Regions from separate parts of the Streptomyces sp. BK022 genome, predicted to be linked through region 1. Evidence: riboswitches for the same ligand, from Rfam matches in the RefSeq annotation. Region 1 holds a riboswitch; each other region holds the start of a gene.
What was found. Region 1 has a riboswitch for cyclic di-AMP ahead of EV284_RS16950 (C40 family peptidase). Riboswitches for the same ligand answer to the same signal wherever they lie in the genome.
Positions count from the first base shown of each region.

Region 2: linked by a shared signal. The riboswitch ahead of EV284_RS26945 (transglycosylase family protein) and the one ahead of EV284_RS16950 (C40 family peptidase) in region 1 are both predicted to bind cyclic di-AMP.
Region 3: linked by a shared signal. The riboswitch ahead of EV284_RS23795 (M23 family metallopeptidase) and the one ahead of EV284_RS16950 (C40 family peptidase) in region 1 are both predicted to bind cyclic di-AMP.
Region 4: linked by a shared signal. The riboswitch ahead of EV284_RS17590 (LysM peptidoglycan-binding domain-containing C40 family peptidase) and the one ahead of EV284_RS16950 (C40 family peptidase) in region 1 are both predicted to bind cyclic di-AMP.

Region 1 is NZ_SHKU01000004.1:102,376-105,885, forward strand. It holds gene EV284_RS16940 (8-amino-7-oxononanoate synthase) at 1-1,083, shown strand, start outside; gene EV284_RS16945 (ATP-binding protein) at 1,307-1,777, shown strand; gene EV284_RS16950 (C40 family peptidase) at 1,838-2,311, opposite strand; cyclic di-AMP (ydaO/yuaA leader) riboswitch at 2,315-2,528, opposite strand; gene EV284_RS16955 (hypothetical protein) at 2,870-3,178, opposite strand; partial or broken gene EV284_RS16960 (ATP-dependent Clp protease proteolytic subunit) at 3,186-3,510, opposite strand, start outside.
Region 2 is NZ_SHKU01000007.1:85,008-88,517, reverse strand. It holds gene EV284_RS26955 (cytochrome P450) at 1-587, shown strand, start outside; gene EV284_RS26950 (transglycosylase family protein) at 711-1,736, shown strand; cyclic di-AMP (ydaO/yuaA leader) riboswitch at 1,931-2,109, shown strand; gene EV284_RS26945 (transglycosylase family protein) at 2,114-2,824, shown strand; gene eno (phosphopyruvate hydratase) at 3,156-3,510, shown strand, end outside.
Region 3 is NZ_SHKU01000006.1:17,747-21,256, forward strand. It holds gene EV284_RS23795 (M23 family metallopeptidase) at 1-946, opposite strand, end outside; cyclic di-AMP (ydaO/yuaA leader) riboswitch at 956-1,123, opposite strand; tRNA gene EV284_RS23800 (tRNA-Met) at 1,384-1,457, opposite strand; gene EV284_RS23805 (dihydrofolate reductase family protein) at 1,523-2,656, opposite strand; gene EV284_RS23810 (peptidoglycan recognition protein) at 3,036-3,510, shown strand, end outside.
Region 4 is NZ_SHKU01000004.1:207,024-210,533, reverse strand. It holds gene EV284_RS17610 (hypothetical protein) at 1-320, opposite strand, end outside; gene EV284_RS17605 (hypothetical protein) at 550-837, shown strand; tRNA gene EV284_RS17600 (tRNA-Asn) at 901-973, opposite strand; tRNA gene EV284_RS17595 (tRNA-Leu) at 1,048-1,127, opposite strand; gene EV284_RS17590 (LysM peptidoglycan-binding domain-containing C40 family peptidase) at 1,181-1,717, opposite strand; cyclic di-AMP (ydaO/yuaA leader) riboswitch at 1,808-1,945, opposite strand; tRNA gene EV284_RS17585 (tRNA-Phe) at 1,976-2,048, opposite strand; tRNA gene EV284_RS17580 (tRNA-Pro) at 2,054-2,127, opposite strand; gene EV284_RS17575 (histone-like nucleoid-structuring protein Lsr2) at 2,562-2,933, opposite strand; gene EV284_RS17570 (hypothetical protein) at 3,047-3,510, opposite strand, start outside.

The DNA.
Region 1 (3,510 bases):
GGACTCCTGCGGACCCTGCGCCCCCGCCCCGCCGACTCGCCGCTGCTGGACCTGGCGAGCAACGACTACCTGGGCCTGGCCCGCCACGGCGAGGTCGTCGAGGGCGCCGCCGCGGCGGCCCGGACCTGGGGCGGCGGGGCCACCGGCTCCCGGCTGGTCACCGGCACCACCGAGCTGCACGCCCGCCTGGAGACCGAACTCGCCGAGTTCTGCGGCTTCGAGGCGGCCCTCGTGCTGTCCTCCGGCTACGCGGCGAACCTGGCCGCCGTGACCGCGCTCGGCCCGCACGGCTCACTGATCGTCTCCGACGCGGGCAACCACGCCTCCCTCATCGACGGCTGCCGCCTCGCGCGCGCCACCACCCAGGTCGTCGCGCACTCCGACCCGGAGGCCGTGGCCAAGGCCCTGGCGACCCATCAGGGGGAGGCGATCGCCCTCTGCGACACCGTGTTCTCCGTCGACGGGGACGCCGCCCCCCTCGGCCCGCTGGCCGACGTCTGCCGGGAACACGGCGCCGGACTGGTCCTGGACGACGCCCACGGCCTCGGCGTCTTGGGGGAGGGCGGCCGGGGCTCGGCCCACGCGGCCGGGCTCGCGGGTGCGGCCGACGTGGTGGCCACGGCCACGCTGTCCAAGTCGCTGGGCAGCCAGGGCGGGGTGGTGCTGGGGCCGGCGCGGGTGATCGGCCATCTGGTCAACACCGCGCGGACGTTCATCTTCGACACCGGCCTCGCCCCCGCGGCCGCCGGAGCCGCGCTCGCCGCGCTGCGCCTGCTCCGGCGCGAACCGGAGCGCCCGGCGCGCGTCCGCGCGGTCGCCGCCGAACTGCACGCCCGGCTCACCGCCGAGGGCCTCGCGGCGGTACGCCCGGACGCGGCCGTGGTCTCCGTACGGGCGCCGTCCCCCGACGCCGCCGTGCGCTGGGCCGCCGACTGCCGCACCGAGGGCCTGTCGGTCGGCTGCTTCCGCCCGCCGTCCGTCCCGGACGGCGTCTCCCGGCTGCGGCTGACCGCCCGCGCGGACCTGTCGGAGGCCGACATCGAACGGGCCGTAAGGGTCATCACCGCCGTTCGGCCCTGGTGAGGGCGGGAAAAACCCCGTCAAATACGGTCTCGCGTCGCAGAGTTCACCCCGTTGAGCGACAGATGTCCGCGTATCTGGGGGGTTGGTCCACCGGACCGCTTCCGTAATGGCAGGCTGGCGTGCAGGCACCAGAGCGGGACCGGGCCCGAACTCTCCGCCCCCGCGTCGCCGCGCGGCGCGGGGGAGGTCGGCGGGCCGCCCGTGGGAAAGGGACTACTTCGCCATGGCAGACCATCTGGAAGCATCCGTCACTCTGCCGAGCGATCCCGCCTCGGTCCGCGCGGCCAGGTCCTACGTGGTGGGGACCCTGGCGAGCTGGGGGCTCCCCGCGGACGACGAGGTCACCGACACCGTGCGCCTCATCGTCTCCGAGCTGGCCACCAACGCCGTCCAGCACACCCTGGGCCAGTCGCCCACCTTCACCGTGGACGTCGTACTGGCCCGCGACGAGCTGCTGCTCATCGGCGTGACGGACAGCCATCCGAGGCTGCCGAAGAGACTCCCGGCCGCCGTCGCCCAGGACAACGGGCGCGGCATGGCCATCATCCGGTGTCTCACCGTCGAGTGCGGCGGAAAGCTGCGCGTCCGCCCCACCCGCGAGGGCGGCAAGACGGTCTTCGTCGAGCTGCCCTGGTGCGTGCCGAGCCAGCCACGGCCCGCCACGGCCCGTCCGGAGCCCTCTCCGGCCCGCTGACCCCGGGAACGGCCTCGGGGGCGTGGACGCGCCCGCGGAGACCGCTCCCGGCCGTCCTCGCTAGTTGACCCGGCCGTACCAGACGCTCTTGGTCCAGATCTTCTGGAGCCGCACCACGTCCCCGGTCTTCGGCGCGTGCCAGATCTTGCCCTTACCGGCGTAGATGCCGACGTGGTAGACGCTCGACCCCGAGTGGAAGAAGACCAGGTCACCGGCCTTGCGGTGGCCCGAGGAGATGTGGTGCGTCTTGTTGTACTGCTGCGCGGCCGTGCGCGGCAGCTTCTTGCCGGCCTTCTTGAACGAGTACAGCGTCAGACCCGAGCAGTCGAACCGGCCCGGCCCGGTGGCTCCGTAGCGGTAGGGGGCGCCCTTCTTGGACGCCGCGACCTTCAGTGCCTTCGACGCGGTGGTCGCGGCGGAGGCGTCGGTGGCCAGCCCCGGCACCATGATGGAGCCGCCCACGGCGGCCAGGGTGAGGGCCGAGGCGGTGCCGGCCCGAGCCATCAGCGACGGGACACGATTGAGCGCAGTCATGCGCAACCCTTCGTCAGCCGCCTGTGAAGGATGACCTGTCGGATTCGGGCTGGCGAAGTTGCCCGGCCGTGTCACCACGGCTTCACCCCAAGGGTTGCTCGGCACGATCGTCCGCTGCTCGCGGACATCCGTCCCGGCGACCCGGCTTGCTCGGGTCCTCCACTCCTGCCGATGCACTTCTGTCGACCGGTCATCCGGGTGGCGGCAGGACTCGGCGTCCGCCCGGATGCGCCCCGCCGTTGTGGCGGGGTCTTGTCGTCAGTCAGGGATCTTGGCCCACTCCTGTCCGAAAATCCCAATGGAACCGGGGGTTTGTGGTGTTACTCACCACTCACCCGTTCGGGTGGACAGGGGTGTGTCCGAGTCGCCGTCAACTCCCCTCCACAGCCTCGGACCTGGGCTTCGACCGCCGTGCGGTGGCCCGCCGGGCGCGTGGCGCGCAACTCGGCGGGCCCGGAAACGGGCCCGGAGATACACCGGTCGGCGGTAGCACGTTCGGCCCGTTTCGGCTCGGCGGACGACACGCCGGGCCCCGTACGGCCGACCGCGGTGTCCGGGTCAGCCGGCGGCATCCGGCGGGAGCGCGACGCGCGCGGTCCGGCGTTCGCCGTCCAGCACCCGCAGCGCCTGTGCCAGCGTGCCCCCGCAGAGCTCCCGTTCGCCCCGACGGTGCATCAGCGCGAGCGCGTCGCGGAGCGCGGCCGCCGTGCGCACCAGCGCCTGCGCCGCCCTCAGCGCCCGGTACGTGTCCCCGTGCCGGGCCGGGTTGATCCGGCCCAGCAGGTCCGCGGCCTCCAGGTAACGGTCGATCAGCTCGCCCTCGGCCCGGGTCAGCGCGGGCAGCGGCGGCGGCTCCTTCGGCGGCACGGGCGGCTCACCGGCCGCCGGGCACGTTCTCACGGGCGCCCACGACCCCGTCGACCAGGCCGTGCTCCAGGGCGCCGGCGGCGTCCAGCACCCGCTCGCGCTCCAGCCCGGCGTGGACGGCGGCGGCGTCCCGGCCGGTGTGCCGGACGAGCAGCTTCTCCATCAGCTCCCGCGCCCGGACCAGTTCCGCCGCCTTGATCTCCAGATCGCTGGGCTGCCCCTGCACCGGCGCGGCCAGCTCCGGCTGGCGCAGCACCACCCGCGAGCCGGGCAGTGCGAACCGCTTGCCGGGCGCCCCGGCCGCGAGCAGCACCGGCCGCCACCGAGACGGC
Region 2 (3,510 bases), on a different contig from region 1:
CCGCCGCCATGGCCTTCATCCTGCTCTTCGCGGGCTTCGAGACCACCGTCAACCTCATCGGCAACGGCACCTACGCGCTGCTCACCCACCCGGGGGAGCGCCGCAGGCTCGAACTCTCGCTGGCGGCGGGGGAGACCGGCCTGCTCCAGACCGGGGTCGAGGAACTGCTGCGCTACGACGGGCCGGTGGAGCTGGCGACCTGGCGTTACGCCACCGAGCCGCTCACCATCGGCGGCCAGGACATCGCCGCCGGGGACCCGGTGCTGGTGGTCCTCGCGGCGGCGGACCGCGACCCGGAGCGGTTCGCCGATCCGGACCTGCTCGATCTCGGCCGCCGCGACAACCAGCACCTGGGATACGGACACGGCATCCACTACTGCGTGGGCGCGCCGCTCGCCCGGCTGGAGGGGCAGACCGCGCTGGCCACCCTGCTCACCCGGCTGCCGGACCTCGCCCTGGCGGCCGATCCGGCCGAACTCCGCTGGCGCGGCGGGCTGATCATGCGGGGACTGCGCACACTGCCGGTGAAGTTCACACCGGTCGGTCCCAGTCGTGAAAGCACATATGACGGACGTTCAACTATGTGATCTTCACGTGATCTCTGCGGCATGAACTTGTGACAAGTGTTCGTCTGACGCTACGTTCACCCATCAGTGTGGCGCCGAGCACCACTCGCCACGCCGTACTGCTGTCGCACGAAAGGCAACCGCATGCTCTCCGGGAACGGTAGGCACCGTCGCCCCCGCCAGGCTCCGGCGCTCCTCGTCGCGGCCGGCGTGACCACGTCCGCCATCGCCATCCCGCTCCTCGGGGCGGCGAGCGCCAACGCGGCCGACGGCACCACCTGGGACAGGGTCGCCGAGTGCGAGAGCGGTGGCTCCTGGAGCGCCGACACCGGCAACGGCTATTACGGCGGCCTCCAGATATCCCAGGACGACTGGGACAAGTACGGCGGCACGCAGTACGCGGCCAGCGCCGACCAGGCCAGCCGCTCGCAGCAGATCTCGGTGGCCGAGAAGATCCTGGCCGACCAGGGCACCACCCACTGGGCCACCTGCGCCCTGGTCTCCGGGCTGACCTCCAACTCCGGCTCGGTGGACGTCGACACGGGTGTGAGCGAGACCCCGTCCGCCGGTCAGGGCGCCCCGGGCAAGGACGCCGGCAAGTCGAGCGAGACCCCGGAGGCGGACGCTTCGTCCGATGCTTCCGACTCGCCCGGACTGGGTGATTCCTCCCCGTCGTCCGGCTCGTCCGACTCCTCCGCCAAGGAGACCGGCAAGCCGTCCTCGGGCGCCGGCGAGAAGGACACCGCCGGCGACGCCGGGAAGGACACCGGAGCCGCCCGCTCCGACGCGTCCACGCCCCCGGCCGCCGGTCACGGGTACAAGGACGGCGGTTCGGCCTCCGGCGCCCCCGCGGCGGAGGACGACGAGTCGTGGGAGGACGGCGGCTCCTGGAGCCTCGTCGACACCGGCGACCTCGGCGGCGGCCGTCACCGCGGCGGCAGCGCCGACGAGAACGTGACGGAAGGTCAGCACACAGCCGGCACGGGCCGCCACGCCACCGCCTCTGCGGGCACCTACACCGTCCGCGACGGGGACACCCTCGGCTCCATCGCCGACTCCCTTGGTGTGGACGGCGGCTGGGAGGCCCTCTACGCCGCGAACAAGCAGGCCATCGGCGCCGACCCGAACCATGTCGACCCGGGCCGGACCCTGCGGGTGCCGGGCGAATAGGACTCCGAATAGCGGCATTTGACGCCCCGCTATCTTCTTATATGTCCTATTTGGCGAAAGTGTGGGATGACTCTCAGAAGACCTGATCGTCTTTGAATTTCGCCGCGCGGCATGTCTACGGTCGGGACCGCTCGTCACCACGAGCCCCCGTGGCCGCAACGCCGAATCCTGCCAGCGGCCGTCGGGGACAACCGTCGCGTAAAGCGCCGTAGGCAGGAGCGGGGGACCCAAGGTAGGTGCCCGAACCGGTGTCCGACACCGGGACGGGCTTGGGGTGGAGCCACGCCTTCCAGAAGTACCGGGGAGGGGTGGCCGGGCAACTCAACCGGCCCGAACCCGACAGCTCACCTCGCAGGCGTCGGTGAGGGGATCGATCCATGCTGCTTTCCAGCAAGGGCAAGCGCCGTCGCCCGTCCAAGACCGTCCGTGTCCTCGCGCTCGCCGGTGTCGCCGGCGCGGCCGTCGCGGGCCCGGTGATGGCGTCGGGCAGCGCCTCCGCCGCCACCGGTTCCGAGTGGGACGCCGTCGCCCAGTGCGAGTCGGGCGGCAACTGGTCCATCAACACCGGCAACGGTTACTACGGCGGGCTCCAGTTCTCCGCCTCCACCTGGGCCGCGTACGGCGGCACGCAGTACGCCGCCACCGCCGACAAGGCGAGCAAGGAACAGCAGATCACCGTCGCCGAGAAGGTGCTCTCCGCCCAGGGCAAGGGCGCCTGGCCGGTCTGCGGCACGGGTCTGTCCAGCACGCCGTACAGCGGTTCCGCCGCCCCGGCGAGCCCGGCTCCGTCCACGGACACCAAGACGGAGGACAAGGCCGCGGCCGACACCTCCGGCCGCGCCGCCGACGACCAGGCCGCCTCCCGCTCCACCGAGCGTCCGGACGCGAGCAAGACCGTCACCACGCCGACCGGTGGCAAGGTCAAGAAGGGCGACGGCGAGTACAAGGTGGTCAAGGGCGACACGCTCAGCTCCATCGCCGCCAAGCACAAGGTCGAGGGCGGCTGGAAGAAGCTGTTCGACCTGAACAAGGACATCGTCGAGAAGGCCGACTTCATCTTCCCCGGCCAGATGCTCCACCTGAAGTAACCGCGACCCGCTCGGCGGCCCGGCCCCCGAACCGTCCGGCCCCCGAGCTTCCGGTCCCCTGATGGACCCCCCGCCCCGGTGCGCGTTCCCCCCGCGCGCCGGGGCGGTGCGCGTGGTGCGGCCGGCCCGCCCGGCGCACCGGCCCGCGCGTCCGGAAGCTTTGCCCAGAACCCTTTGTTCCGGACGGGAACAATGGGTACCGTCTCCCTGTCCCACCCCGTCCACGAGGCGGTCGGTCGACGGCCGACGGCCCCAGGACGGTTAGGCTCTAGAGGCAAGGCATGCCATCCGGCGCACGCCCCGCACTCATCGCGTCACATCCATGAAGGAGATGCTCGTGCCGTCCATCGACGTCGTCGTAGCCCGGGAAATCCTGGACTCCCGAGGCAACCCCACGGTCGAGGTCGAGGTCGGCCTCGACGACGGCAGCACGGGTCGTGCCGCCGTCCCGTCCGGCGCCTCCACCGGTGCCTTCGAGGCCATCGAGCTGCGCGACGGTGACCCGAACCGCTACCAGGGCAAGGGTGTCGAGAAGGCCGTCCTCGCCGTCATCGAGCAGATCGGCCCGGAGCTGGTCGGCTACGACGCCACCGAGCAGCGCCTGATCGACCAGGCCATGTTCGACCTGGACGCCACCGACAACAAGGGCTCGCTCGGCGCCAACGCCATCCTCGGCGTCTCCCTCG
Region 3 (3,510 bases), on a different contig from region 1:
GCGGCCCGGTGACGTTGCCGGTGGCGCCGACGCGGCCGATGACCTCGCCGGTGGACACCTTCTGCCCGGCGCTGACGCTGATCGAGGACTGGTGGCAGAACCACAGCTCGGTGCCGTCGTCCAGGGTGAGGATCGTGCGGTAGCCGTACGCCCCGGCCCAGCCGGCCTCGGTGATCGTGCCGCTGTGGATCGCCTTGATCAGCGTGCCGGTGGGCGCGGCGAAGTCCAGACCGGTGTGGTACCCGGAGGACCACATCGAGCCGGCCTGCCCGAAGGTCGAGGTGATCGTGTACGAGGAGGTCGGCAGCGTGTACTGCTTGGCCAGCGCGGCGAGCCGGGCCGCCTCGGCCTTCTTCTCGGCGTCGGCCTCCGCCTTCTCCTTTGCCGCGGCGGCCTTCACGGAGGCTTCCTTCGCGGCCTTGGCGGCGGCCTCGGCGGCCTGCTGGTCGGCCTTGGCGACGGCGGCCGCGGTGGCCCGGCTGTCGGCCTTGCTCTGCTGCCGCTCGGCCTGGGCCATGATCCGGCTGCGCAGCGCCTCGCCCGCGTCGGCGGTGGAGTCGTCACTGGCGGCGGTGGCCGTGGCGGTGGCGACGCCGGCGAGGGAGGCGGCGGGCGTCTCCGTGTGGTGGTGCCCGTCGATCAGGGAGTCCACCGAGGGCAGGTCGGGCAGCGCGAGGGACACGGGCGGCTTGCCGGTGTTGGCGCTCGCCATGCCACCCGCGCCGACGGCCGCGATGACACCGACGCCGAGCACGGTGGAGCTGCGGGCGAGTCCGCCGCCGCGCTGCTTGGCCACCCGGTGGCGGCCGCGTACCGCGGGCAGGGACTCCTCGGTGGGGTTCCACTCCTCCCACGCGCCGTCCTCGGCACGGGGGGCGCCGTAGGCAAAGGGCTCACTCGCGTTTGGCGCGAACGGGGCTTGTGGGGCAGGCCGGTTGGACGCCACGCGGGCGCACTCCTTTCCCTCCTCCGCCTACCGGGTTAGCTGACGGGTTCGGAGCAGGAAGGTCTCCTACGCGCGTAAACCCGGCGTGCTCCGAGGGCGGTGCACAGCGGATCGGGCGCGATTCACCCCAAAGTGGTGGGTCCCCGGTTCCCTCGCGGGATTCGGCGTGTGCGCACGGCGCCGTCTCTGCTGACGGCGGTAACGACCGCGCTGCGTTATCGAACGTTAATAGACACGCACACTGGATTCCAAGCCCGTTCAGCTTGATCGTTTGACGTTCTGGCGGGGGGTGAAACGGTCAGGAACGCCACGAACAGGGCGAGTTGACTGCGCTTCAGGAGTCACAGGAGTTTTGCTGGTGACTCAAAAACACCAGCAGCCCCGGAAAACACTCAGGGCCGGAATCCATTTACTGGATTCCGGCCCTGAGTCTTCAGTAGCGGGGACAGGATTTGAACCTGCGACCTCTGGGTTATGAGCCCAGCGAGCTACCGAGCTGCTCCACCCCGCGTCGTTGTGTCTCAAGCATACGTCATCCGCGGGGTCCGGCGCACACACGCCGCCGTGACGTGGGCCTCAGTGCGGAAGGTGAGCGTTCGGTCGCTGCGCGAGAGCGGCGTACCCGGGCACCGTGACCACCTCCACGCCCCCGGCCGCCAGCACGCCCGCGCCGTCGGCCGCGGCGACGAAGGTGTCCGGCTCGCGCCAGGCGGTGACCACGCGGCGCACCCCCGCTTCGAGGATGAGCCCGGCGCACGGGACGGGCCGGGAGGCTCGGTGGGCGCAGGGCTCCAGGCTGCTGTAGACGGTGGCGCCGGGCAGGCGCGGGTCGTCCCGGTCCAGCTTGGCGAGCGCGGCCTCCTCGGCGTGGACCACCGGGTCGCCGCCCTCGCGGGAGTGGCCGCGCGCCAGCTCGGTGCCGTCCGCCGCGACGATCACCGCGCCCACGCTGAAGGCCGTGTCCGAGGGCGGGCAGAGCGCGGCCAGCTCACAGGCGGTACGCAGCCAGTGCCGGTCGGCGGCGGTCTCCAGCGGGCCGGTGCCGGGGGCGGTGGGCTCGTACCGCATGAGGACCACGTCCTCGATGCGGCGGGTGTCGGTCAGCCGCAGCCGGCCGCCCTGGTAGGCGCCGGGGCCGAAGAGGCGGGGGGCGGCCGGGTCACCGACGAAGAGCGGGGCGAGGACGAGCTGGAGTTCGTCGGCGAGGCCCTGCCGGAGGAGCTGGGTGTGCACGGTGCCGCCGCCCTCCACCATCAGCCGGCGCACCCCGCGCACGTCGTGCAGGTGCGTGAGCAGCGCCCGCCAGTCGAGGCCGGCGCCGAGCGGGACCACGTCGGCGGTGTCCCCGAGGAGGGCCGTGGCCCGCTTCGCCCCCGCGTCGGTGGTGTAGAGGAGCTTCTCGCCGCCGGTGTGCCAGAAGTTGGCGGCCGGGTCGAGATCGCCGGACCCGGAGACGGTCACCTTCAGCGGGTACTCCGCCCGCCCCTCGGCCACCCGCGCGGCGCGCCGCTCGGGCGAGTTGACCAGGAGCCGGGGGTTGTCGGCGCGGATGGTCCCGGCGCCGACGAGGATCGCGTCCACCGAGGCCCGCACCTCGTCCACCCGGTCGAAGTCGGCGGGGCTGGAGAGCAGCAGCCGCTCGGGGCCGGTGTCGTCCAGGTACCCGTCGAGCGAGACGGCGGCGGACAGCAGGACATGGGGGTAGGGCATCGACGTGCTCTCCGGACTTTCGGATCTGCGGACGCTGGGTACTACGGGCGGGCACTCCTTTGTACTCCGTGTCGGGGTGCGCCCTGCCCAGGCGGGGATGGGTACCGCTGCTCGTCCCCGCCGGCCGCTCATGGCCACGGCACCGCTCTGGCCGGGCTCTGCGACGCCGTACCGCCCGGCCGCCTCGCGCGTGCGCCGCGGCGCTGAAACCCATGATCCGGTATGGACCACGGAAAAACCTGTATAAGCCAACGGATGGCATGACCGCATCACTTACGGTGCCCCCTTGGTCATCTTCTTCACCAATTCCCCCTCGGGAGGGGGGAGTCGTGAAGGCTCAGGGCGACCGGTCACCGCAGGGAAAGGCGCCAGAACCGGTATGAGAGCACGTTGGTGGGGGACGGGCGCGGTCGTCGCGGCGGCCGTGTGCGGGACGTTGATCGTCCAGGGGGTGAGCGGCGACTCCGGGCACGACGGGAAGACCGCCGCCCCCGTACGGGACCGGGTACGGTCGGCCGCGCTGGACGTCCGCGGGGACGGGACCGGCGCGACGCTGGCGCGGCGGGACGCCGAGCCGTTCAGCATGCTCGGGGTGAGCTGGGAGAAGCCGTCCGCCAGGCTGGCCGGCAAGGTCGAGGTGCGGTCGCGGGCCGTCGGGTCCGGGAAGTGGTCGGACTGGCTGCCCCTGGACAGCGACCGGGGCGCGGGCGAGCAGCACGCCGCACGCGGCGGCACCGAGCCCGCCTGGGTCGGGCTGTCGGACGGCGTCGAGGCGCGGATCGACGGCAGGACCACCGCGAAGCTGCCCGCCGGGCTGCGGCTCGACATGATCACGGCAGGCGGGAAGAGCGCCG
Region 4 (3,510 bases), 100 kb from region 1:
TTCGCCTTGCTGTAGTTCTGGAACAGGCGCCGGTTGTCGGCCGTGAGGGCGTCCACGCGTTCCCTCAGCGCCTCGTTCTCGGCCACTGCCTCGGCCGTGCCCTCCTCGGGCAGGGTATTAAGCCGCTTCGGCTCCTTGCCCGGCTCGACCAGGATGGCCTTCTTGTAGCCGTTGGCCTTGCGCCAGCGCCGTACAGCCGTCTCGGAGGTGTCGATCCCGTTGAAGATGAGGTCGTCCGCGGCGGCCTGGTGACCGACCTCGGGGTCCATGAGGATGTCGCGGACCCAGTCGATCTCGACGTGCTCGGTAAGGGCGCTCAAGGGGGTTCCTCTCGCAGGGGGTTGGTGGTTCCGGGCCTGTCGACCCGGCGTCCGCTTACGCTATATCCATTACGTCTTTCATGTCAACGTTCACTCCAGGAGTGAACGGGTTTCACTCTAGCAGTGAGCGCTCCTCCGGTGGTGGCCAGAGTGCAAGTTAGCAGGTCAGAGCAGGCCGAGGCCTATCCTGAAGTGCTTTGAAACGCGTAATGAAGAATGGGGGTGCGCTGTGATCTGGTACTGCGACCGCTGCAACGACTGGGGCATGTCCGACACCGAGGTGGACGCGGCCGTCGACAAGCAGCGGCACCTGAGTGCCCACCGCCGCGGCGGGCCGGCTCCCTCCCCGGCCGACGACGAGGCGCCGGAGCAGGTCACTGTCTGGACGGTCAAGCACGTGGCGTGGGGTATCACGGCCGGCCTGGGGCTACTGTCCGCCCACTGGCCGGCCCTGCTGGGGGTAACGACCGTGTGTGGTCTGCTCACGTTCGTCGTGACCGGCATCGGAGACGACTAAGCCCCGGCGACCATTCGGTTCACCGGGGCTCAGCCCTTTAACTACACCCATCCCAAGGTGTTGCTCCCCCACCTGGACTCGAACCAGGAACCTGACGGTTAACAGCCGTCTGCTCTGCCAATTGAGCTATGGAGGAACGGGGAAGTCTCGACCGCTCGCCACCCACCCGGAATTTACCGGCCTAAGCCTCGTCCGTCGGCCTTCCCTGCGTACCCAAGGTGGGACTCGAACCCACACGCCTTCCGGCACCGCTTTTGAGGCGGTTGACTGTGCCATTCGTCTACTCGGGCGGGGGCCGGAGGAACCTCGAAATTCCCTCCGGCCTTTCCTGCAATGGACCCTACTACACCGCGATCCGTCCGTAGTAAACGGACTTCGACCACGGGTGGTAGTAGTTGACACCCGCACCCGGGTGCTCCGACTCCAGCCACGTCGTGGAATTCACGTAGATGGCGACGTGGTAGACGCTGCCGGATCCGTCGTGGACGAAGACCAGGTCACCCTTCTGGGGCGAGCTGACCTTCTTGCTGGCGTGGTACTGGCTGGACGCGACCCGCGGGAGGGACTTCCCCAGAGCCTTGAACGTGGCGTACGTCAGGCCCGAGCAGTCCATTCCCTTGGTCGAGGAGCCGCCCCATACGTACGGGGTGCCGATGTACTTGGCGGCCTGGTTGACGATTCGCGTGCCCGACGAGGTCGAGCTGGTGGGCTTGGGCTTGGGCTTGGCCGGCGCGGGCGCTGAGCCGGCGGTCAGGTAGATCCTCTCGCCGGGGTAGATACGACTGGGGTTGGATATGTGATTGATGGACGCGAGGTGCTGATACGTCGTCCTGTGGGCCGATGCGATCCCGCTCAGGGTCTGTCCGCTCTTCACGGTCACGTAACTGGATTCCGCGTCCGCTACCGAAGCCGCGAGAGGGGAAAGGGCCAGTGCGCCCGCGAGAACGAGTCCAGCGATCCTCTTATTCATGATTGCACTCCGTACGCCTACGAGATTAGGTGACGGACTCGGGATAAGTGCTGCTCCCTACCACACAGGTTCTGCGGATTCGCCCCAGTAATGCGTTTCGGTCTCCCGCCCCTGTTCAGGGTTGATTGCAGTTTTTGTCCAGGAACAGGGCTCGGCGTCTGGACAAAGTGGCCCCCCTTGGAATCGCACCAAGATCTCCCGCTTTTCAGGCGGGCGCATTAACTTCCTCTGCCAAAGGGCCTTGAGTCTGGATGGCAGGATTCGAACCTGCGACCCCCTGCATCCAAAGCAGGCGCGCTACCGGGCTGCGCTACATCCAGAAGAAGACGTTCCGTAGAACACCTTTGAAGAACGTTGTACAACTTACCGTATCAGCACTATGGCTTGTCAAGCACATCGAGCAACTAACTGGACAACGTTGGGAAGGGTTCCCCGCTGGGTCTTACGCTGCAACTGGCGGTGAGGTACCAGGAGCTGCCCTAGCGGGCGGGGAACGCGCCGCGGCCCAGGCAGAATGCCTCGTGGACCGGGAGGACGAGCATGGGCAGGCTGGCGGAGGGGAGGTGGTTCCCCTGGGCCGGCTGTCGCTCGCTCATCTGCATGAGTCTTTTCTACACGATCACGATTACGTGTTTGTAATCGCAGGCCACTGCCCCCTCTCCTCGCGCGAGGCGGGGGGTAGGACACTGTTCTCGGGCGCGAAAAAGGGCCGGGGGACCTGTGGTCCTCCGACCCTCGCTGAGGCGGATGAAAGCTACTGGTGGGCCGCCTCGAACTCCTCGATCCAGGCCTTGGTCAGCCGGCCGGTGTCCGGCACGTCGTAGCCGCGCTCCTCGCGCAGCCACTGGCGGACGTCCTGAGCTGTGAATGCCTGGCCGCCCTTACCCTGGATGGCCTTGCGCACCTGTGTACCGACGCGCTTGCGGGCCGTGTGGGCGATGGACGTGTAGGGCTCCATGGCCTCCAGCATCTCGTCCTGGTGCTCCTGGCACAGGTCCGCCTCGTACCGGGTGGTACCGATCTGGAAGACCGTGGACTCGTCGTTGGGCACGTCCTGGCCACAGACCTCGGCCTTCCTGCCCCGCTTCACCTTGCGGTCGCAGAACTTTCTGACGCGCTCGCCCATGACTCCCTCAATCTCTCGACGACCCCGCACCGGAAGCAGCACGAGGCATGCCGACATACTGCTTCCGGATTACGCGTTCTGTCAAGCGTTTCGCAGGCAGTTCTTGACAACGACTACCTGAGAAGCGACTCGACGGGGCTCAGAACGTTGTGCACAACCTCCTGAACAGGGTTTTCGCGCTTCGGCCGGGCCCCGCCGGCCGGCATCTCCGGGGCAGCCCCGATCGGGCTGGGAGAGGGGAGTGTGCGCTTCTTCGCAGGGGCCGGTGACGGCGTCTTCGCCGTCGTCGAGTCGGTCCTCTTGGCGTCGGGCCTCTTGGCGTCGGTCTTCTTGGGCACGGACGCCCCCGAGAGTTTGCGGTGCCTGCCGACGTAGCTACTGGCCATGTGCGTGGCCGTCGCAGCGGTCGGCCGGGCATGTCGGGCGTAGTTGTCCCCGTCGGGCCGGGCCTCGAAGGGCTCGGTGACGATGTCGGCTGCTATGGAGGCCGACGTGGGGGCCGACGTGGGCTCTTCTGCCCAGCCTCCCGCCAGGTCAGGGTGGTCCAGTCCGGGCCGGCGGTTTTGCGCGTGCTCGT